Regions from separate parts of the Arthrobacter sp. CJ23 genome, predicted to be linked through region 2. Evidence: riboswitches for the same ligand, from Rfam matches in the RefSeq annotation. Region 2 holds a riboswitch; each other region holds the start of a gene.
The links. Region 2 has a riboswitch for cyclic di-AMP ahead of NVV90_RS04345 (M23 family metallopeptidase). Riboswitches for the same ligand answer to the same signal wherever they lie in the genome.
Positions count from the first base shown of each region.

Region 1: it holds a riboswitch for cyclic di-AMP, as region 2 does, so the genes downstream of both, NVV90_RS03520 (hypothetical protein) here and NVV90_RS04345 (M23 family metallopeptidase) in region 2, are expected to answer to the same signal.
Region 3: it holds a riboswitch for cyclic di-AMP, as region 2 does, so the genes downstream of both, NVV90_RS20625 (glycoside hydrolase family 16 protein) here and NVV90_RS04345 (M23 family metallopeptidase) in region 2, are expected to answer to the same signal.

Region 1 covers NZ_CP102950.1:763,865-771,099, reverse strand. The annotation lists gene NVV90_RS03540 (winged helix-turn-helix domain-containing protein) at 1-65, opposite strand, end outside; gene NVV90_RS03535 (response regulator transcription factor) at 732-1,472, shown strand; gene NVV90_RS03530 (HAMP domain-containing sensor histidine kinase) at 1,483-2,982, shown strand; gene NVV90_RS03525 (class I SAM-dependent methyltransferase) at 2,979-3,743, shown strand; cyclic di-AMP (ydaO/yuaA leader) riboswitch at 3,897-4,053, shown strand; gene NVV90_RS03520 (hypothetical protein) at 4,059-4,835, shown strand; gene NVV90_RS03515 (glycosyltransferase) at 5,018-5,839, shown strand; gene NVV90_RS03510 (gluconokinase) at 5,876-6,373, opposite strand; gene NVV90_RS03505 (pyridoxal-dependent decarboxylase) at 6,530-7,235, opposite strand, start outside.
Region 2 covers NZ_CP102950.1:945,788-953,022, reverse strand. The annotation lists gene NVV90_RS04345 (M23 family metallopeptidase) at 51-878, opposite strand; cyclic di-AMP (ydaO/yuaA leader) riboswitch at 883-1,124, opposite strand; gene NVV90_RS04340 (metal-dependent transcriptional regulator) at 1,362-2,057, opposite strand; gene serC (phosphoserine transaminase) at 2,363-3,493, shown strand; gene NVV90_RS04330 (DUF3027 domain-containing protein) at 3,702-4,427, opposite strand; gene NVV90_RS04325 (cold-shock protein) at 4,435-4,818, opposite strand; gene NVV90_RS04320 (hypothetical protein) at 5,034-5,249, shown strand; gene NVV90_RS04315 (helicase-associated domain-containing protein) at 5,301-7,235, shown strand, end outside.
Region 3 covers NZ_CP102950.1:4,538,879-4,546,113, reverse strand. The annotation lists gene NVV90_RS20640 (aminoglycoside phosphotransferase family protein) at 1-294, shown strand, start outside; gene NVV90_RS20635 (lipopolysaccharide biosynthesis protein) at 291-1,742, opposite strand; gene NVV90_RS20630 (glycosyltransferase) at 1,739-2,905, opposite strand; gene NVV90_RS20625 (glycoside hydrolase family 16 protein) at 2,993-4,114, opposite strand; cyclic di-AMP (ydaO/yuaA leader) riboswitch at 4,120-4,287, opposite strand; gene NVV90_RS20620 (amino acid permease) at 4,671-6,092, shown strand; gene NVV90_RS20615 (DUF1345 domain-containing protein) at 6,190-6,852, opposite strand; gene NVV90_RS20610 (hypothetical protein) at 6,857-7,006, opposite strand; gene NVV90_RS20605 (transcriptional regulator) at 7,085-7,235, opposite strand, start outside.

The DNA.
Region 1 (7,235 bases), 180 kb from region 2:
GCGTTGGAGGCGGCCTTGTTGGCGTTTCGAACGGAGATGTGGACGTATCCGGATGCAACTGACATGGATTGCTTACCTCAAAGTGAATAGCCGTCATCGCGGCTTCGAATGCTGGTTGTCCCCGCAATGAGTTTGGGGATGGGCGCCCAACGGCGGGCTAGGGGCGAATGCCTGAAACTTTTTGGGGTGGAAAGTTAGGCTTGCATTCGACAACGGCACATCTGGTCACCGGCGGGTGCGCTGGGCCTGACTTCTGCGGCTGCAGGTGCTGTTGAGTTCTTGTTCACATTGGAAGTGTGCAACGTAACAATGGCAACTTGCAAGTAACAATAGGCCAAAACGTCCACATTCTGAGACGTTCAGCACTATTGTGCTGCAGATCACAATTTGATCGTGACGAACGATGACCGGATGGAGTTCGGCAAATGGGGCCAATTTGGGCCATGAGATGAACATTCTTCGCCTCATACAGCATGATGGCCCATCCGGTTCGAAGCTTTGCTTTAATCTCGAATCCCAAAATCTGAAACAGATGCTGCCTAATCTCAAGCCCGGATCGGGTAAGGTTTGGCGGCAAATTTCTGCTACAAGGCGTAGAAGTGGGACCGGGGCGGGGGGTTTGAGCAGGCTGGCCCCTCGGCGCGGCCCCTCCGCGTGGCTAGGCTGGAACTCACAGCGCACTCACAGTTTCGGCAAAGCACCGGTTAACCGGCAGATCGGAGAGTTGTCCCATGGCATCCTCGCACTCCGTGACCAACAACCTTCCCCAGCTGACCCACCCGGACGGCTCCCCCATCCGCGCCCTGGTGGTGGATGACGAACCCAGCCTTGCCGAGCTCATGAGCATGGGCCTGCGCATGGCCGGCTGGTCCGTGGCCGTGGCCGGCGACGGCCCCGCCGCCGTCAAGCTCGCCAAGGACTTCCGCCCCGACGTGCTGGTGCTGGACGTGATGCTGCCAGGGTTCGACGGCGTGGAGCTGCTGGGCAGGATCCGCGCCTTTGCGCCGGAGGTGCCTGCGCTGTTCCTCACCGCAAAGGACGACGTGCAGGACCGCATCACAGGCCTGGCCGCCGGAGGGGACGACTACGTGACCAAGCCGTTCAGCATGGAGGAAGTCCTGCTGCGCCTGCACCGCCTGGTCCAGCGCTCCGGCGTGGCCGCGATGGACACGGCCGAGTTGGTGGTGGGCGACCTGACCCTGAACGTGGACACCCGCGAGGTCACGCGTGGCGGCGAGGACATCCCGCTGACGGCCACCCAGTTCGAGCTGCTGCGCTACCTCATGGAAAACCCCAAGCGCGTGGTCAGCAAGGCCCAGATCCTGGACCGCGTGTGGGACTACGACTTCGGCGGGCAGGCCAACATCGTGGAGCTCTACATCTCCTACCTGCGCAAGAAGATCGAAGCCAACCACCCGCCCATGATCCACACCGTGCGCGGCGCCGGCTACGTCATCAAGCCCGCCGACTAGGCCGGGCCGCATGTCCACACTCTCCGGCGTGCCCCGCCCTGATGGCCCGCGCTGGCTGAACCCGTCCACCTGGCACCTGCGCACGCGTCTGGTGCTTGTGGCCATGGCCCTGCTCGTGGCGATCTGCGGGGCCATCGGCCTCTTCAGCTATGCCTCGATGGATTCGTTCCTCACGCGCCAACTCGACGACCGGTTGTCGCAGCAATCGAGACTCTCCACGGCCTTCGGCAGGCCGCCGTCGGGCAATCCCACAGGCCGGCCAGACCCCCTGGACGCGAAAGGCCAGGGTGTGGGCACGCTCAGCGCCCGGATCCTCGGTTCCGCCGTCAGCAGTGCAGGGTTCATCGACTCGGACGGCACCCGGGCCACGCTCTCCGCCGAGGACAAGCAGGTCCTGCTCGAGCTCCCGCGCGACAACCGGCCGGCGGACCGGACGCTGTCCAACGGCGACTACCGCCTGGTGGCCACCGAAACCCCGTACGGCGACGTCATTGTGACCGGGCTGCCGCTGGCCGACAAACAAAGCACCGAGGCCTCGCTGGTCTGGACCATGGTGTTCGTTTCCCTGGGCGGGCTGGTGCTGATCGGGCTCGCCGGGACCGTCATCATCCGGCGGACCATGCGGCCGCTGGAACAGCTGTCCGAGGTGGCCACCAAGGTGTCCCGCTTGCCGCTCGACGCCGGTGAGGTGGCACTCGCGGTGCGCGTTCCGGCGAAGGCGGCCCACCCGGGCACGGAGGTCGGCAGCGTGGGCCATGCCCTGAACCTGATGCTCAACAACGTCTCCAACGCGCTCGAGGCCCGGCAGCAAAGCGAGACGAAGGTGCGCCAGTTCGTCGCCGATGCCTCCCACGAGTTGCGCACCCCGCTGACTGCCATCCGCGGCTACACCGAGTTGCTGCGCATGACGGAGACGTTCACCGATGACGGACGGAAGTCGCTGGCACGCGTCCAGAGCCAGTCCGAGCGCATGACCGCCCTGGTGGAGGACCTGCTGCTGCTGGCCCGCCTGGACGAGGGGCAGCCGCTCAAGCTGGCGGAGGTGGACCTCACACAGCTGGTCATCGAGACCGTCAGCGACGAGAAAGTCATGGCCCCGGAGCATGTGTGGCAGCTCAACCTCCCGGACGAGCCCGTGACCGTCCGCGGCGACGCCAAGCAGCTGCACCAGGTCCTGGCGAACCTGCTGTCCAACGCACGCAAGCACACCGAGGCCGGCACCACGGTGGTCACCGGCGTCATGCTCTCGGCCGACGGCAGCGCCGTGGTCACCGTGACGGACAACGGGCCCGGCATTCCGGCGGAGTTCCAGGGCCGGATCTTCTCCCGCTTCGCCCGCGCCGACGCCGCGAGGTCGGGTTCCGAGGGGACGTCCGGGCTGGGCCTGTCGATCGTGGAGTCGATCGTGCACGCCCATGGCGGCAGCGTAGAAGTGACGTCCCGGCCGGGCCGGACAGAGTTCGCGCTCAGGCTGCCGGTGGCAAAGGCCGACGGCGGTCCGCGCCAATGAGTCGACGGACGGGGCAGGGCAGCAGAGCCCTGCTCCACGACGAGGTCCGTCCTCCGTGGAGACAGGACGTCGTTTCCTGGCTGCTGGGCTCGCCCGCGCCCGGAGAGCGCCTTTCCGTCCTGGACCTCGGCGCTGGGACAGGGCTGGGAAGCCGGACGATCGCGGCCCTGGGCCACACCGTAACTGCCATGGATACCGCGGAGGACATGCTTTCTGTGCTTGAAGCAGCGAGTCTTGGGCTTCCACCCGACATCGCCGGCCGCATCACGGCACGCCTCGGCTCGGCCGAACGTTTGCCTTTGGACGACCGCACCTTTGACGCCGTCGTCTGTCTTCAGGCCTGGCATTGGGTGGACCCGGCGTCAGCCGTCGCCGAATGCGACAGGGTCCTGGTTCCCGGAGGCATGGTCGGCCTGGCGTGGCACACTTGGGACCGATCCAAGGCCTGGGTACGGGACCTGGCCGCAATCGTGGAACCCGGCGGTGCCGCAAGGGATCAGACTGCTTCTGTTCCTTCGGCATTTGCCGGCCGTGGAGGCTTTGAACGCCGGCGATTCCCGTTCGACTACGAGCTGAATGTGGATCAACTGGTGCAGCTCGCCAGTTCCTGGACGTTCGTCTCCCAACGGCCTGAGCGGCAGGCCATCCTTGCGGAAGTCAGGCTATTGGGCGCCAAGGCTGCTTCGCCCCACACAGGGCTCCTCGCTTTCCCCCACGTCACGGACTGCTACCGCTTGCAGCGCCGGGCGACGGATCGGTGATGGGCGACGTTCGGCAACGGATTGCGCAAGGCGACGCACCGCCGTCGTGATCTCCGTTACCTAAATGTGACTTAAGAGGAAGGCTCCTGTACCGTCGAATGGGTGAGCCGACCGTTCCGGCGCACCTCCGGGCAGCCGCCGAGCTCTGCCACTGCCCGGATTCCGCTACTTCAAGGCAGAGACGGGGGACCCAGAGTCTCCGGGCCATTGCTTCCATACAGGCCCTAGGGGTGAAGCCGCAACGCCACGCGTGCGGCCGGATGACCTCATCCGAATCCGACAGCTAACTCCGCAGGCGCCGAGAGGTATACACCCATGTCTTCCAAGGATCAGTCGCGCCCTGAAGCGCGCCACCGCGGCGAAAACGCCGCCCCTCTGAGCAAGTCCCAGGCCGTTCTGAAGAACGCCGCCCGCGGCGGCAAGACCCAGCGCATGTCCGTGGTGGCAGGCGTCGTGGCCGCCCTGCTGGGCGCCGCATCCGTCGGCCAGGCCGCCGATGCAGCCTTCAAGGCCCCGGAGATCAGCCGCGTCTCGGCAACCCAGGCAACCGCGCAGGCGAACGTCTCGGGCCTCGACACCGAAATGGCCATCCTCAAGAAGGCTGCCGCCGAGAAGGCAGCAGCCGACAAGTCAGCAGCAGCGAAGGCCGCGGCGGACAAAGCCGCAGCTGACAAGGCTGCCGCCGAGAAGGCAGCGGCCGACGCCGCCGCGAAGCAGGCCGCCGACGCCGCTGCTGCCGCGGCTGCCGCAGCAGCAGCCGAGGCCGCCGTTCCGGTCGCCGTCGATGACCCCGCAGCCGCCAAGGCCTACGCCGCCAGCCAGCTGGCATCCTACGGCTGGGGCCAGGACCAGATGTCCGCCCTGAACATCCTCTGGGAAAAGGAATCCAACTGGCGCACCACGGCCACGAACGCTTCCAGCGGCGCCTACGGCATCGTGCAGTCCCTGCCCGCGTCCAAGATGGCTTCCGCCGGCGCCGACTGGGAAACCAACTACAAGACCCAGATCAAGTGGGGCCTGGACTACATCAAGGAGCGCTATGGCTCCCCCGCAGCCGCGCTGAGCTTCCACTACGCCAACAACTGGTACTAGGCCGGGCCCGCTGCGCACTGACTTTGGAAGGCCCGTTCGCTGGGGGAACGGGCCTTCCTGCATGTCCCGGCCCGGTTGATCCGGCAGGCGCCGGCACACCGACACAGGCCCCGGCGCAGATCCACAGTCACGGCACAGCTTGCGCCTAAATCCCGCTAATCTGGCGGCGTCACGCTGGATTCATGACTATCACAGACCACGCCCCGCGCACGGTGCCTGCACCCGTGGACACCCGCTCCGTGGTGCCCGTCCTGGATGTCATCATTCCCGTGTGCAATGATGCGAACCGTCTTGAGGCGTGCCTGCGGCAGCTCCACGGGCACCTGCTCGGCACCTTCCCGCACAGCTTCCGCATCACCGTGGCGGACATCGCCAGCACGGACCGCACCTTGACGGTTGCCGAACGCCTGGCACGGGAACTCCCTGAAGTCTCCGTGGTGCGCTTCGAGGAAACGGGCCGCGGCAACGCGCTGCGCCGGGTCTGGTTCGCCTCCCCCTCGCCTGTCCTGGCCTACCTGGACGTGGCACTGTCCACGGACCTCGCCGCGCTGGCGCCTTTGGTGGCACCACTGCTCTCCGGCCATTCGGAGGTGGCCATCGGCACGCGGCTGGCCCGCAGTTCCCGCGTGGTCCGCAGCCGCAAGAACAAGCTCATCTCCCGCAGCTACAAGCTGCTCTTGAGCTTGCTCATGGGCGCCCGATTCTCCGATGCCCAGTGCACCTTCAAGGCAATTCGCGGCGACGTCGCCCGCTGCATTCTGCCGCACACCGTGGACAACGCGTGGTTCTTCGACACGGAACTGCTGGTGCTGGCCGAGCGCTGCGGCCTGCGGCTGCACGAGGTTCCGGTCGACTGGACGGACGACTCCGACGTCGACGTCGTCCGCACCGCTGTGGCGGACCTGCGCGGCATGGTGCGGCTCACCCGGGATCTGCTCACCGGCCGCATTCCCGTCCCGGAGCTCCGCGCGGCACTGGCCCGCGGCCCGCTCCGCCCCGCTTAGCTTCCGGTTTAGCTTCCGCAGCGGGCGGACGCGGACTCAGTTGCCTGCCAGTCTTACGACGAGCTGATCAACGATGACGTCCGGCTCCGCGCTGATGTCCACGGCGATGAAGGCTTCGTCGGATTCGGGGGCTTCGAGCGTCGCCAGTTGGGACTGCAGGAGGCTGCTGGGCATGTATTCGTGGCTACGTCCGTTGATCCGCTCGGAAAGAACCGCGGGGTCACCCGAGAGGTAAACGAATACCAGGCCGGGCGCGTAGCTGCGGAGAAGGTCCCGGTACCGGCGCTTCAAGGCAGAACACGCGATGATGGCCGATCCGTCAGCGAGGGCCCGCCCGATTTCGGCGAGCCAAGGCAGTCTGTCCTCGTCCTCAAGGGGGATGCCGTTCGCCATCTTCGCCTTGTTCGCGGTCGGATGGTAGTCGTCCCCGTCGGCAAACGGGATGCCCAGCCGTTCGCCGAGCATCCCTCCGATGGTGGACTTGCCGCAGCCCGAGACGCCCATGACTACGAGTGGCGGGAGTTTGTTGTCCATTTTCGTTCTTGTCCTTGCTTGTTGCGCCGCAGGCCGCGCCCGCAGGCGCCGAAGCCACATTTCCTTCGAGCCTAGGCAGCCAGGGCCAAGCATGGATAAGACCTAAATTGCGTGGACGGATAAGCGTCCCTTATGGCCGGCCGGCCGCTCCCGCGCTTACGGCTCCGCCTCGGCCGCCCTCCGGACGGCCTCCACGGATTGCGCGACGTCGGCGGCGTCCGTGGACCAGTTGCTCACCGAGATCCGCAGGATGTCCCGCCCCCGCCATTCGGATCCAGACATCCACACCGCGCCTCCCGCCATGAGCCGCTGGGTGATGCGCCGCGTGCGCTCATCGCTGCCAAAGCTGACGGAGACCTGGGTGAAGACGACGTCGTTGAGGATCTCCACCCCTGGAATGCCGGACAGCCCCTCTGCCAACGCGCGGGCGTTGCGGGCCAGCCCTTCAACCATGGCGATGGTTCCCGAACGTCCCAGCTGCCGGAGGGCAGCCCAGACCGGGATGCCGCGGGCGCGGCGGGACATTTCGGGGACTTTCTCGAACGGGTCTCCGGGCCCGGCCTCGGTGGCGATCAAGTAGCTGGTGTGGACGCTGAATGCCCGCCTCACGGCATCCGGGCGTGAAACGATCGCCAACCCACAGTCGTAGGGAACGTTGAGGGTCTTGTGGGCATCCGTCGCCCAGGAGTCCGCTGTCTCCACTCCTGCCAGATGCTTGCCGAGCTCCGGACTCACCGCTGCCCACAAGCCGAAGGCGCCATCCACATGCACCCAGGCACCGCGATCGTGGGCCACGGCGACGGCTTCGGCCATAGGATCAAACGCCCCTGAATGCAGGTTTCCCGCCTGCAAGCACACCAGG
Region 2 (7,235 bases):
CATTCAGATCACGGACCGTTGCCAGCATCCGAGAGGCAACCCTCAAATCGTTACAGCCAACCCATGGGATCGACGACTTCGCCGTTGACCTGGACCTCGAAGTGGAGGTGGCAGCCGGTGGAGGCGCCGGTGGTGCCACTGAGGGCCACGACGTCGCCGCGGTTGACCGTCTGGCCCATCTGGACAGTGAAGGAGGACAGGTGGTTGTAGGTGGTCTCCAGGCCGTTGCCGTGGTCCACTACCACCCGGTTGCCGCCGCCATAGGGGTGCCAGCCAACAAACGTGACCTTGCCCGCCGCGGCCGCATGGACCTGGGTGCCGCACTGGGCCACGAAGTCCTGGCCGCGGTGGAAGTCGCCGGCGCCGCCAGTCAGCGGGCTGATGCGGTAGCCGAAGGGCGAAGCGGTGACCAGCGAGTCCAGGGGGCTGCCAAGGGTGCCCAGGGAGGAAGCACGCTGGATGGAACCTGCGGACTGTGCGCTGAGGAGCTGCTTGAGCTTGCCGTCCGGGTCTGCCTTGGTGGCGACCGCCGCGCGGCTGAAGTCGATCTTCGCCGTTGCCGCAGCGGAGACGGCGGGCTGGCTGCCCGCTGACATGGCCGACACGGCCTGGCCCGATTCGGAGGTGGCCATCACGGGGCCTGTGGCGGGCAACGCCACGGTCAGGGCCAGTCCGGTGGCAGCGAGAGCAACGCCGGCCTTCTGTCCTACGCCGCTGGCTGCCGCGAAGTCGGCCACCTGGCGCAGTGCGCCCTTGCGGCGGCGTACCTCGCGGTGCGGGTCGCGGGGGCGGTCCTGCGCCGAGACAACTCTGGCGGTCCGCACCTCAGCAACGGGATCCGGCGAGCGGCGGCGACCCCTGACGTTTTGCGTGCTCAAAAGTGTTTCCTCTCTGGATAGCCTGCGAAGTTAGCTGTCGGATTCGGGTCAGAGAGTTCAAAGACCCGGTCCGCACGAAGGACACACGGCACAGAGGTATCCCCGGAGGGACCTTCGTTGGTGGGCACTTCTGCTGCGGACTTCACCCCAAGGCTGCTTCTTTAGACAGCCGCTTGTGGTTCCTCCGCCTCTGCCAGTAGTGGGTGACACACCTGATCCGCTGGCAGAGCTCGGCTCCAGATCAGGTAACGCTTTGATATCGGCGCTAGTAGTCAACTATAGGTGATTAAGGTGCGCGGTAATAATTTCGTTATCTTTCGGCAGGCGGCGTCAGCACACCGTCCATAGCAGCTTTCGGGCAAAACCGCAGGTCACATGGCCTCGGCGCGCACATCGGACACCCCTGCAGGTGATGCATCACTGCCATGGGGCCACAGCGTCCGCGGCGGGTCAGCCCGCATGGCCAGCTGCCTGGCGGCCGGCCTAGCTGACGGTAACGAAGACGTGGGCCGCGACCTCGGGCGGCAGCTCCAGCGCGCCCTCGATGTCGGGCACGCGGACGGAGATGTACTCCCCCACGCGCTCCAGGGAGATCTTGGCGCCGGGGCGGATGCCGCCCTCGTCGAGCTGGACCAGAAGCTCGGGCTCCACCTGGATGGGCTCGGCAAGCCGGCTGACCACCACGCGGGAATCCGCCGCGTAGCCGTCCATGGCGTCGATCAGGTTGATGACGCCCTCGGAGAACAGTTTGCCCGCGCTTCCGCCCAGCGCCTCGAGGCCGGGAATCGGGTTCCCGTAGGGGGATTCGGTGGGGTGGCCCAGGAGTTCGTAGAGGCGGCGCTCCACGCGCTCGCTCATCACGTGTTCCCAGCGGCAGGCTTCGTCGTGGACGTAAGCCCAGTCCAGGCCGATCACATCAGCCAGGAGCCGCTCGGCAAGGCGGTGCTTGCGCATGACCTCGGTGGCGCGTTTGCGGCCCGTTTCGGTCAGCTCAAGGTGGCGGTCGTTGCTGACCACCACCAGGCCATCGCGTTCCATGCGGCCGATGGTCTGGGAGACGGTAGGGCCAGAGTGGCGCAGCCGTTCGGCAATGCGTGCACGCAGTGCCACGATGTTCTCTTCTTCAAGCTCCAAAATGGTCCGAAGATACATCTCAGTGGTATCGATCAGATCCGTCATCCAGCTCAGCTCCTCGAACGCAGTATTTGCGTAATTTCCACCGTACCGCGTCCCGGCGGTGGGCTTCGGTACTCAGCCCGGGCCCCTTGGACGCCAACCCCCAGCCTAGCTTATTTAGAATTAGTCTGGATAATTTCGCCGGGGTGCCTGACCACCCTGTGGACATCGGGTGTTCCACGTGGCGGACTATGACACCGCGGGTTCCTGCGCGCCCGCGACGTCAGGCAGAATTGGGGAGTCGAAGAGGCAGCCGATGCCACCTGCCGCGACCCATCTCGACCGATACTTCACCATTGGAGCCACACGTGAGCGACAACAGCATCACCATCCCCGCCGCACTGCTGCCCAAGGACGGCCGCTTCGGCGCTGGCCCGTCCAAGGTCCGCCCCGAGCAGATCGAAGCGCTGTCCGCCGCATCGGCAACCATCCTGGGCACCTCGCACCGCCAGGCGCCGGTCAAGAACCTCGTGGGCTCCGTCCGCGAAGGCCTCAGCCAGTTCTTCCGCGCCCCCGAAGGCTACGAAGTGGTCCTCGGCGTCGGCGGATCCACCGCTTTCTGGGACGTCGCCACCTTCGGCCTCGTGGAAAAGAAGGCCCAGCACCTGTCCTTCGGCGAGTTCGGCTCCAAGTTCGCTTCGGCCACCAACAAAGCTCCGTTCCTGGACGCCTCCTCCATCATCAAGTCCGAGCCCGGCACCCGCCCGGTTGCCCAGGCCGAGGCAGGCGTGGACGCCTACGCCTGGCCGCAGAACGAAACCTCCACCGGTGTGGCCGCCCCGGTCAAGCGGGTTGAAGGCGCCGACGCCGGTTCCCTGGTCCTGGTGGACGCCACCTCCGCGGCAGGCGGCCTGGACGTGGACGTTGCCGAGACCGATGTTTACTACTTCGCCCCGCAGAAAAACTTCGCGTCCGACGGCGGGCTGTGGATCGGCCTCTTCTCCCCCGCCGCGCTGGAACGCGCCGCCCGCGTCAAGGCAAGCGGCCGCTGGATCCCGGACTTCCTGGACCTCCAGACCGCCATCGACAACTCCAAGCTGAACCAGACCTACAACACCCCGTCGCTCTCCACCCTGGTGACCCTCGAAAACCAGGTCCAGTGGCTCAACAGCAACGGCGGACTGGACTTCGCCGCCGGACGCACCGCTGACTCCGCCGGCCGGATCTACTCCTGGGCCGAGGCCTCCGAGTACGCCACCCCGTTCGTGGCCAAGGCCGAGGACCGCTCCAACGTCATCGCCACCATCGACTTCGACGACTCCATCGACGCCGCCGCGATCGCCAAGGTGCTGCGCGCCAACGGCATCGTGGACACCGAGCCGTACCGCAAGCTGGGCCGCAACCAGCTGCGCATCGCCACGTTCGTGGCCATCGACCCGGACGATGTCTCGGCGCTGCTGGCCAGCATCGACTACGTGGTGGGCGAACTGCGCAAGTAGCGCTCTGCGCGGGCTTCCGCGGTCAGGGCTGGTCGGCGTCGTCCGGGTGCGAATCCCGGGCGGCGCCGTCGTCGTTAGCGCCTCCGGGGGGTGCTCCAGGGACTCAACGCGGAAGAAGCGCAGTCCGCCGGCCCGGCGGTCGAAGCGGAGCCGCAGCCACCGTGCCCGGATGATCCAGACGAGACCCACCCCGCACAGCCATCAACTGCTATTCGGCCGCGGCTGCGTCGTCGTCATCCTCGTCGAAGTCTTCTTCGTCGTCAGGGTCTTCGTCAGCGGAGTCTTCGTCGTCAGAGTCCTCGTCAAAGTCTTCGTCGTCAGGCTCGACGGCGGCAGCGCCGGCGTCGGGCCCTTCGCCATCCGCTGCTTCCGCGGCAATCTCTTCGACAGCTTCCCCTGCGGGCCCTTCGACCGACTCCTCGACCACGGGGGTCTCGTCTTCCGGGCGGACACGCTTCGCCCACGGAATCCATTCCGGGGCCAGGATGGAGTCCTCGGAGGGCAGCAGTCCGAGTTCGCTGACTGTGACAATCTTGGAGCGCGAATTGCGGGTCACCACGGCGTACCACTGCCAGCCGAGGTAGCCGCTGAGCCGCGACTCGAAGAGGTGCGTGACCACGCGGTCGCCTTCGGACTTGGCGGCAAGGTGCGCGCCGATCTCGCCGGGCCCGGCAATGGTGGCCACTGCCTCGCGGGCAGCGTCGACGGCGGCCGCCAGGAAGGCGTCCGGCTTTCCAACGCGCCACACGGGAACCCCGGCGCGGGGCTTGTCTGCACTGCTCTTCCCGGCACTGGCCTTGGCGGTGCTGGCCTTGCCGGCACCGGCCTTCCGCGCAGAGCCGGCCCCGGCGTCAGGAGCCTGTGCTGCTGCGGCGGGGGCAGTTGCTGCGGTGGCTGCGTCTGCCGGGGTGCTCTCTGCGGATTCCGAAGTCATGGCAGGCCTAAGCGTCCAGCTCGTCGGCAACCTTGCGCAGGGCCATCGCAATGGCCTTGCCCTTGTTGCCTTCGGGGTACTTGCCGGCGGACAGCGAGCCGGAGAGGTTGTCCAGCACGGTGACGAGGTCCTGCACCATGGGGGCCAGGTCCTTGGCGTTCACACGCTTGGCCTTGGCAACGGACGGCGTCTTCTCCAGGACCCGGACACCCAGGGCCTGGGCGCCGCGGCGGCCATCGGCCACGCCGAACTCCACGCGGGTGCCGGCCTTCAGTTCCGTTACTCCTGCGGGCAGGGACGTCTTGGGCAGGAATACTTCCTGGCCATCCTCGGCTGCGAGGAATCCGAATCCCTTGTCCTTGTCATACCACTTGACCTTGCCGGTAGGCACGTAATCAACCTTCTTCGTTCTTGCTTGGGAGACACGCCGGGCCGCCACCGCATCCGCAGGGTAGTGCGGGTACAAGGGTGGCAGCTCGGTCCGTGTTGGTCTGTTCCTTCAAGGTTATCCTGCCTTGCCCCGTAATCCCGCTTTGCGGCGCGGAAGCGGGGGCACGGGCACCCGGCGGCGGACGCCGGCGGGCCGCGGCTGTTAGCGTTTGAGGCATGACATCCACCGGCTACCGCCGCCCCCTCATGATCATTGCCGCCGTCGTCGCGGTGTTGTCGCTGGCGGCTGTTGCCGCCGTCATGGCGATTGCCTTCGGTGGCGGGGCGGCCCCCGTCTGGGTAACATCCACGGCCCTGTACGGACTGCCGCTCGCGTTCATCCTGATGATCGTGCTGATCCTGGATGATGTGCGGCGCCGGCGACGACAATAACGTCAGCCTGACAAAGGGCTTAGGGGACCGCGTGGCGGTAACGTTGGAGTGATGTCCCTTATACGCGCGCTCAGCAAGGAACTGGAGGCACGCAGCGACAACTCGCTGCGGGCCCTGTTTGCCGCCCGGCCGGACCTGATGTCGCCAATGGCGCCGGATTTCGCGGCCCTGGCCGCACGCGCAAGTGCCCGCGTCAGTGTGCAGCGGGCCCTGGAACGGCTCAACAAACCCGAGATGCAGGTCCTGGAAACGCTGCACCTGTGCACCAACACCGATACCGGGCACAGCGCCTCCGCTGCGGGACTGAAAAAGGTCATTGCCGGTGCCACGATCGCGGCCATCGAACCGATCCTGGCCAAGCTCCAGGAACTGGCGCTGGTCCACCGGGCCGAGCCGCCGGCCGGGGCCGCCGCCCACGGCACCACCCGGCAGCGCTTCTACTTGCCCGTGGGCAGCCTCAGGGACGTCATCGGCATCTATCCTGCAGGATTGGGCCGCAGCTACACCGAGCTGGTCCGGCTGCAGCCCGCGTTCGCCCAGCGCGTGGTCCATCTGGTGGCCGAACTCCACCAGAGCGGCGCTGGCATCCACGCCGCCAGCACCCCGATGGACGCGGCCCTGGCCTTGCAGCGCTGGACGTCCAGCCCCGAAAGCGTGCAGGAGATCCTGGCGCACGCCCCGGAGCGCACTAGGGGCCTGCTTGACAAGTTCGGCAGCTGGGCGATGGGCGCCGTTCCGCAGGCGCAGCGGCGTGCGTCCGTCGTCCACGAAAACGCCGACGTCGGACCGGTGGACTGGCTGCTGGCACGCGGCCTGCTGGTGCCCCTTGACGCCGCGCATGTCGAGCTTCCGCACAGCGTGGGGATTGCCCTGCGCGGGGGCGCCATCGTGGACCATTTCACCCTGGCCCCGCCCGTCCCCGAGCTCGGCAGCACCAGCGCTGCCCTGCGCCGGAACGCCGCGATGGGTGCCATTGCGGAAACCCTGCGGCTCACCGGTGAACTGCTGGCCGCCGTCCGTGAGCAGCCCCTGGCGACGCTGCGCAGCGGCGGCGTGGGTGTGCGCGAACTCAAGCGCCTCGCCGAGGCCATGCGCTACGGGATGCACGAGACGGCCGTTCTCCTGGAAATCTGTGCCCTGTCCGGGCTGCTCCGGCTCGACGTCGACACCTCCACCTGGGTGCAGCCGCCGTCGCTGGAATGGCTGGGCCTCCCCCGCCAGGAGCAGTGGCTGTGGCTCGTCAATGCCTGGCTTGCCAGTGAACGCGCGCCGTCGCTGGTGGGCCAGCCGCTCACTGGCCCGGCGTCCACCTCCGCGACGCACCACGGTACGGCCGGCACCACCATCAACGCCCTGTCCGCAGAGGCGCAGCGGCCCGATGCCCCTGTGGTCCGGCGTCGGATTCTGGAAATCCTGGACGAGCTGACGGTCGAGGCCGGCGCCGCCGACGGGCGGGCCCCGGTCCTGAACACCGCCGCCGTGATGGAACGGGCCGAATGGACCCAGCCCCGGATGTCCCGCCGGTTCAGTTCGCTGGTGCGCGGCATCCTGCAGGAGGCCGAACTGTTGGGGCTGATGGGCTCCGGCGCCTTCACCCAGCTGGGCTCGGCCCTCGCTGCCGGGCAGCCCGAGCAGGCCATGGAAATCCTCGGCGAGCATTTGCCGGCGGCTGTCAGCCATGTGCTGCTGCAGGCCGACCTGACGGCCGTGGCACCGGGCTACCTGGCGCCGGAAATCAGCGGGAAACTGCTGCTCATGGCCGACGCCGAGGGGCAGGGCCCGGCCACGATCTACCGCTTCTCCGGGGACTCAGTGCGGCGGGCGCTCGACGCCGGCCACGACGCCGAGTCCCTGCTCGCCTTCCTGCGCGAGCACTCCGCCACGGAGGTTCCGCAGCCGTTGGAATATCTGGTGCAGGACACGGCGTCCCGGCACGGGCGGCTGCGCGTGGCCAGCAGCGCCAGCTTCATTCAGAGCGACGACGAA
Region 3 (7,235 bases), 1.0 Mb from region 2:
CTTGGAGCCTATGATGCGGCGTTCGGCGCGCGCGGGTGGGCACTGGGGCACCTTGCCAGGCATCTGGCGCTGCGGGGCGTGGACGTAGGCCTGCTGCCCCAGCTGGTCATCGCGAGCTGGGCCCGGTCCGCAGCCACGTTGGCGTATCGGCTGGAAGGCCAGTCGGATCCTGGACATGGAACAGACCAAGTACGTTCGGCTGTCATGTCCGACAGGGATTTCTGGTTGTGGCGCCATGCGGTGACTGGTTCTTCGCCCAAGCACCCGGGCACCAGAGCGGCAGTATTGCCTTAGGACCGGCGGACCAGCTTCAGCAGTTCAGAGTGCAGGGACGGGAACCCCAGGCGCAGGATTGCGTAGACGAAGCCCACGGCCGTCACCACAACCACTGCGATGGTCGCCACAGGGCCGAGGAGCGGAGCTGCCAAGGTGCCTAGACCGGCCACGGCCACGGCTGCCCCGCAGACGACGCCGGGCACGGCCGCGCGCACCAGCCGGCGCGCCCGGAACTTCATCACCCTGGCGGCGACGGCCTGCATGCCGCAGGCAAAGAGCAGAGCCACCAGCAGCTGGGCGCAGGCGATGCCCACAATGCCCCATCGGGAGGCAAGCAACAGGACCGGCACCAGGATCGCCAGCCGGACGACGGAAACCCCGACGGAGAGCCCTGGGCGGCCGAGCGCCTTATAGACATCGTTGGCGCCGGCACCCAGCGACCGTGCCGCGGCATACAGGGCAAGGAACGCCAGTGGAAGGACGGCATCCATCCACGTTTGGCCGAAGAGCAACGGCACCAGTACCGGTGCCAGCACAGCCAGCCCCACTCCCGTGGTGACGCCGTACAGGGACTGGATCTGGACACTCTTCAGGTAGCCGTCCCGGAGCCTCTCCGGATCGCCGCTGACCTGTGCGTACAGCGGGAACAGGACGGTGGAGAGCACAAAAAACACGTTGAGGATCAGGGCTTCGGGAAGCCGGAAAGCCAAGGTGTAGTACCCAAGTGCCTGCGCCCCCAGCCAGAGACCGATGATGAGATAGTCGACGTCGAAGATCAGGCGGGCCAGCAGGCTGCTGCCGGCCACCGGGGCGCCGAACCTCACGTTGGCCCGGAGCGCGTCCCCGCTCACCCGCCAGATCTGCCAGGGCGCATGCCGCCGGACCAGGAACCAGCAGGTGACCGCGTACGCCACCGAGCCCGCTGCCGTGCCGATGGCAAGTGACCAGGCGCCATGGCCGGCAAACGCGAGCGGGAGTGTCACGGCGCCCATTGTGGCGGCGCGGATCACGGGTGCTGCCGTGAGCTGCTTGAACTGAAGCTCGCGCCGCAGCAGGGCCTCCGGGACTGCGCCGAAGGACGTGGCCAGCACGGAAACCCCCAGCACCTGGATGAGGGATGCCGCTGCCGGAAGGTTGAAGACCCCGGCGATCCAGGGCGCAGCCAGGACGGCCGCGGAAGCCAGGACCAGGCCCAGCACCACCGAGAGCAGCAGGGCCGAGCGCGCCATGACTCCCGTCCGCGGCAGGTAGACCAGTGCCTGTGCCACCCCGGCATCGGCAATGGTCTCGGCGTACGCCATGAGCACCAGCGCCAGCGCCACCAAACCGTACTCCTGGGGGGACAGGAGCCGAGCCAGGATGATGGTGGTCACCAGGACGATCACCCTGCCGGAGGCGAAGGCCAGTCCCTGCCAGACGGCACCCCGGACGCCGGTGCGGGCCAGGTCCCCGGGAAGGTGCATCATGCCTGCGGCGATCCGAGCGGCAGGCCTGGGTCGGCGGCTTGGATGGCCCGCTCGAGTTCGTCAAGGTAGTCGTGGGCAACGGTTTTCCAGGTCCGGAGCGGGCCGTGGCCTGGCTCCTGGCCATGGCCGCCGCGTTCGGTCAGGTGGCCAACGAGCCGTTCGACGAACCCTTGCGTGTCCCCTTCCACGGCAAGCAGGGAGTGCGGGTCCTGTTCGCGGGCGGCCACAGGTGTCGCCACGACGGGAAGGCCTGCAGCCAGGGCTTCGCGCACTGAGTTCCGAATGCCCACCCCGTGTTCGTCGGGAAAGGCGGCCACGTCGGCAGAGTGGAACACGTCGAGGACCGAGGGCACATTCGCCAGGACCTCTACCCGGGGGCCCGCAAGTGCAAGGACCGAAGGCACGGGACGGCGCCCTGCGATCACAAACCTGGCCTCCGGAACCTGCTGCCACACCAGCGGAGCGATCTTGCCGATCAGGACGGTCGCGCTGTCAATATTGGGACCGTAGTTGAGGCTGCCCACAAAGCACACCACGGGGACGTCCCGCGTGGTGCCTGTGCGAAATGACTGTTCGGCGCCGTTGGGGATGTGTCCGACCGACCGCCCCAGCCGTTCCGACCATGCGAGGGCATCCTGGGCGCCCACGGCGAGGAGCCGCGCCCGCGACGGCAGGCGCCGTTCGGCCAGCAGGGCCAGGATTTCCCGGGCGCGGTAGGCGGGCCGCAGTGTCCGCGCAATGGCAGTGTCCATCGCGGCCCGGATCGACCAGGGATCCACCGTCTGCAAAACCAGCGGTCCGCTGACGGAATGTGCCAGAAACAGGGCATGAGGGCCGTGGATCAGGGTGGCATCATGTTGCGCCGACAGCTCCGAGGCGGAGGCAAGGGCTGCGGCGGTGGAACGTTCGTGCTTTCCCAGACCATTGAGGCCAAAGCCTGACAGCAGGGTGGCCCAGATCCGCTTCCGGGTGGCCAGCACGTGCACGGCATCGCAGCGGTTGCGGATTTCGGCCGGCACATCCACCGGTCCGGCGAAGGTCAGAAGCGTCACGGCCACGTTCCCGGGCAGATTCCGCAGGAGCTCGAAAGGAATCATGGAGCTGCCGTCACCCAGCATGGGGTCCCGGTTGGGCACGCTTTCTGTGATGTACAGAAGCTTCATTGCAGGATTCTACGTGATGCGGCTCACGCAAAGGAGGGGTCGACGGCGGTTCTCACCGCCGTCGACCCCTGCCTTCAAGCCTGCTGCTTACTTCCAGGCCCGTACGTAATCAACCTGGACCTGGGACGCGGCACCGTAGGCGGCCGGGCTGCTTCCCGACGCCCCGACGTTGAGGATGATGTACTGCGGTGCGCCGCCGTCGTCAGTGGCGTAGGACTTCACCTTCACGCCGTCGAAGTAGACGTCAGCGGAGTTGGCCATCCGGTGAAGGCCGAAGGTGTGGAAGTTGTTGGACCAGTCCCCGGGGACTGTCCCCTGGTTGTGGGCGCCCGACGTTGAGTGGTAGTTCACCGTCATCTTGCCGCTGAGGACCTCGGCGATGTCATTTTCGCCGTTTGCGGGCCATGACTGGCCGTTTGTCCAGAACGCGGGCCAGTTGTAGAGGTTGGTGCCATCACCGGGGAAGCGGATACGCGCCTCGACATAGCCGGTGGTGAACTCGTAGCCGGTGCCAGCTCCGCCGCGCGGGTTGGTCGAAACCAGCGAACCGGAGGTTGACGAGTTCAGGGACAGGACAAGGTTGCCACCGGTGACGGCGACGTTGCTGGGGCTCGTGGTGACCTTGTTCATGGTTCCGCATGTGGGGGAGAACCAGCAGTTGGACCACTTGTTGGTGTCCAGCGAAGTGCCGCTGAATTCATCGGCAAACGCCATCGTCCAGGCCCCGGGAACCCCCACGGGCATGGGCGTCGACGAGGTGACCGGGAGCGCGGGTGCTGGTGCGGCCGTGGTGGTCTGGGTAGCGGTCGGCGTCGACGACGGCGAGGGTGCCGGTGCTGGCGCGGTTGCGGTGGGGGAGGGGGCCTCCGTGGTGGGCGCGGGGGCCGCCGTGGCAGTGGCCGTAGGGGCCGGTGCCACGGTTGTCGGTGCCAGTGCCTGTGCGTTCTTCGCCCGGCCCGGCGCGCGGTCGGACTTGCCTGAGGTGCTGGAGGCCAGGCTCAGGTCACTCGAGGCTGTGGACTGGTCGAAGGCCTGGCTGAACGCGGTGCTGCCCAGCAGGGCAGCCACCACGGCTGCCGACAACACCATGTTTCGTGGGCGCTTGGCCTGGCGGGCGACCCTGCTGAGCAGGGACCTGCCCTCTGTGGCCGGGGTGGAATTGCTTGCTTTGTGGCGCGCTTCAGGGCGCGACTGATCCTTGGAAGACATGGTCGTATACCTCTCAACGCCTGCGGAGTTAGCTGTCGGATTCGGATGAGGTCATCCGGCCGCGCGCGTAGCGCTGCGGCTTCACCCCTAGGGCCGGCATGGAAGCCATGGCCCGGAGACTCTGGGTCCCCCGTCTCTGCCACAAAGTAGTGGAATCCGGGCAGTGGCAGAGCTTGGCGTCTGCCCGGAGGTGGGCCGGAACGGTCGGCCCATTTGATCGACCGTACAGCATGCCGCCGGATTAATCACAATTAGGTAACGGAAATTACGGCGGCGGAGCGCCTCCTTGCGCGCCGCGGCTTCGCTGGTGTTGGCCGCGGCCGGAGGTGCCCGCGTCCCGAAAGACTCGTTTCGGGTCTATTTCAGAGTTGCCTAATGAGCAATATCTGATCCCTATTGCTATCCTATTTTGTGCATTGCGTGGATTTTGGGCGCGCCTGACTGTTCGATTGCACAACCTTGGACCCCTTGCGCCCGGGCTAGGGTGAAAACCCTGTGGCCCGACGCACATCACGCCCTGGCCCTCCCCCCAACTCCAAAGGACGGCGCCCCCACCATGCACGCTGACCAACAGCTTTCGAAGTCACTGAAACCACGGCACCTGTCCATGATCGCCATCGCCGGCGTCATCGGCGCGGGCCTGTTCGTGGGTTCCGGCGCGGCCATCCAGCAGGCCGGCCCTGGCATCCTTCTCGCCTACATGGCGGCGGGCCTGGTGGTCATCCTGGTCATGCGGATGCTCGGCGAAATGGCCGCCGCCAACCCGGAAACCGGGTCCTTCTCCACCTATGCGGACAAGGCGCTGGGCCGCTGGGCCGGCTTCAGCATCGGCTGGCTGTACGCCTGGTTCTGGATCATCGTCCTCGGCATCGAGGCGACGGCCGGGGCCGCGATCATCCACCGCTGGGTTCCGGGAATCGACCAATGGGTGGGCGCGCTGGTCCTCATGGTGCTGCTGACCCTCACCAACCTGGGCTCCGTGAAGTCCTACGGCGAGTTCGAGTTCTGGTTTGCCTCCATCAAGGTCGCCGCGATCGTGATCTTCCTGGTTGCAGGCATCGCCGCCATCATGGGCCTGATCCCGGGCGTCCCCGCCCCAGGCGTCACCAACCTGCTGGAGCAGGGCGGCTTCATGCCCAATGGCCCCGGCGCAGTCCTGGCCGGAATCCTGGTTGTGGTCTTCGCGTTCTTCGGCGCCGAAATCGCCACCATTGCCGCCGGCGAATCCGAAAACCCGGTGGACGCCGTCAAGAAGGCCGTGAAGTCCACGGTGTGGCGCATCCTGGTCTTCTACATCGGCTCCATCGCCATTGTGGTCACCCTCCTGCCGTGGAACAGCGCCAACGTGGCCAAGAGCCCGTACGTTGCCGTGATCGAGCTCTACGGCATCCCGGGCGCCGGCACCATCATGGACATTGTTGTCCTGACCTCCGTGCTCTCCTGCCTGAACTCCGGCCTCTACACGGCCAGCCGCATGCTGTTCTCCCTGTCCCAGCGCGGCGACGCCCCCAAATCGTGGATGAAGATCTCCAAGCGGGGCGTGCCGGCGGCAGCAGTGCTGGCCTCCACCGTGGTTGGCTTCATCACGGTTGGCCTGAACTACATCGCACCGGACACCGTGTTCCTGTTCCTGGTCAACACCTCCGGCGCCATCGCCCTGTTCGTGTGGCTCGTCATTGCCGCATCCCAGCTGATCCTGCGCCGCCGCATGGGTGCCGCGGCCAAGGACCTCGCCCTGAAGATGTGGTTCTTCCCCTACCTGACCTGGCTGGCGATCATCAGCATCATCGCCCTCCTGGTCGGAATGGTCATCCTGGAATCCACCCGCGAATCCCTGATCTTGTCGCTGGCCCTGGCCGCCGTCGTGGTCGGAATCGGCGTGTGGCGCTACCGCAAGGGCCGCGCCGTCGCCCTCCCGGCGACTCCAGCCGCCGAGGACGCCGAGCTCGAAAGCGTTGACGCCGGCCCGGCGTCGTAAGCGTCCTTAGCGTCCGGGCAACTGCCGTCAGCGCACGACGGCGGTTGCCCCGTCCGCGTTTAAGGAACCTGCACCGGAAGGCAGGTGAACGGCGAGCCTATACGGCCAGCCCGATCACCAGGTTGATGGTTGCCGCCAAGATGACCGTGCCGAACAGGTAGGACAGCAGGCTGTGTTTGAGGGCCTCGGCGCGGATCCCGTGGTTCTCCAGGTTGGTGTCCGATACCTGGTAGGTCATCCCCAGGCTCGTGGCCAGGTACGCGAAGTCCGTGTACTGCGGCGGGCGCTCCTGGTTGAAGCTGATGCCGCCCACCTCGCCGCCCGCGGCCTCGCCCGTGCCGTAGTAGAGCTCCGCGTAGCGCAGCGTGAAGAGGGTCTGTACGAGCATCCACGAGAGCGCCACGCACGCCAGCGCCAGTGCGCCCGACACGAGCCGCGTGCCCTGCGTTCCGCTCCCATGGGAGCCGACCACTACGGCGGCCACCGCGGCGAGGCTGGCCAGGTTTGCGATGAGGATCAGCACGTCGGTGGCGCCGCGGGAGGGGTCCTCGGCGGTGGCGTGCAGACGGGTCTGTTCCGGATCCATCCGGCCCACCACCAGCCACACCCAGGCGACGTAGACGACCGCGGCCACGGCCCAGCCGACGGCGGGGGCTGCGAGCCAGCCGCCGCCCAGGCCTGTGGCTACGGCGGCCGCTGCGCCCGCCAGGACCATGACCACAAAGCGCAGCCGGCTGCGCCTGACCCTTGCCTGTTTCATGTCCTCACCCTTCCAGGTCCTGGCCGCCGCCCTTCTTGCGGGCTTGCAGGATGCCGTCGCGGACGCCGGAGCGGACCACGAAATACAACGCGTAGAGGAAGATCGCTGCGGAGACGATCGGGATGATGATGCTGTTCAAGGGCGCGGCGTCCATGGGGCCTACCCTAGCCAAGAACGACGCCGGCGCTCCGGTGCCGTTCCGGGCGGCGGTCCGTGGGGGCTGCTGGCCTTGCTATTGGCCTGCGATTTCCCGGAGCGCCTCAAGGTGGACCGCCCAGGCCTTCCTGCCGCCGGGGCTCAGCTTGAGTGATGTCCTCGGCAGCTTGCCCACGAAGCTCTTCCTGACCTCCACGAAACCGGCTGCCTCCAGGATGGAGATCTGT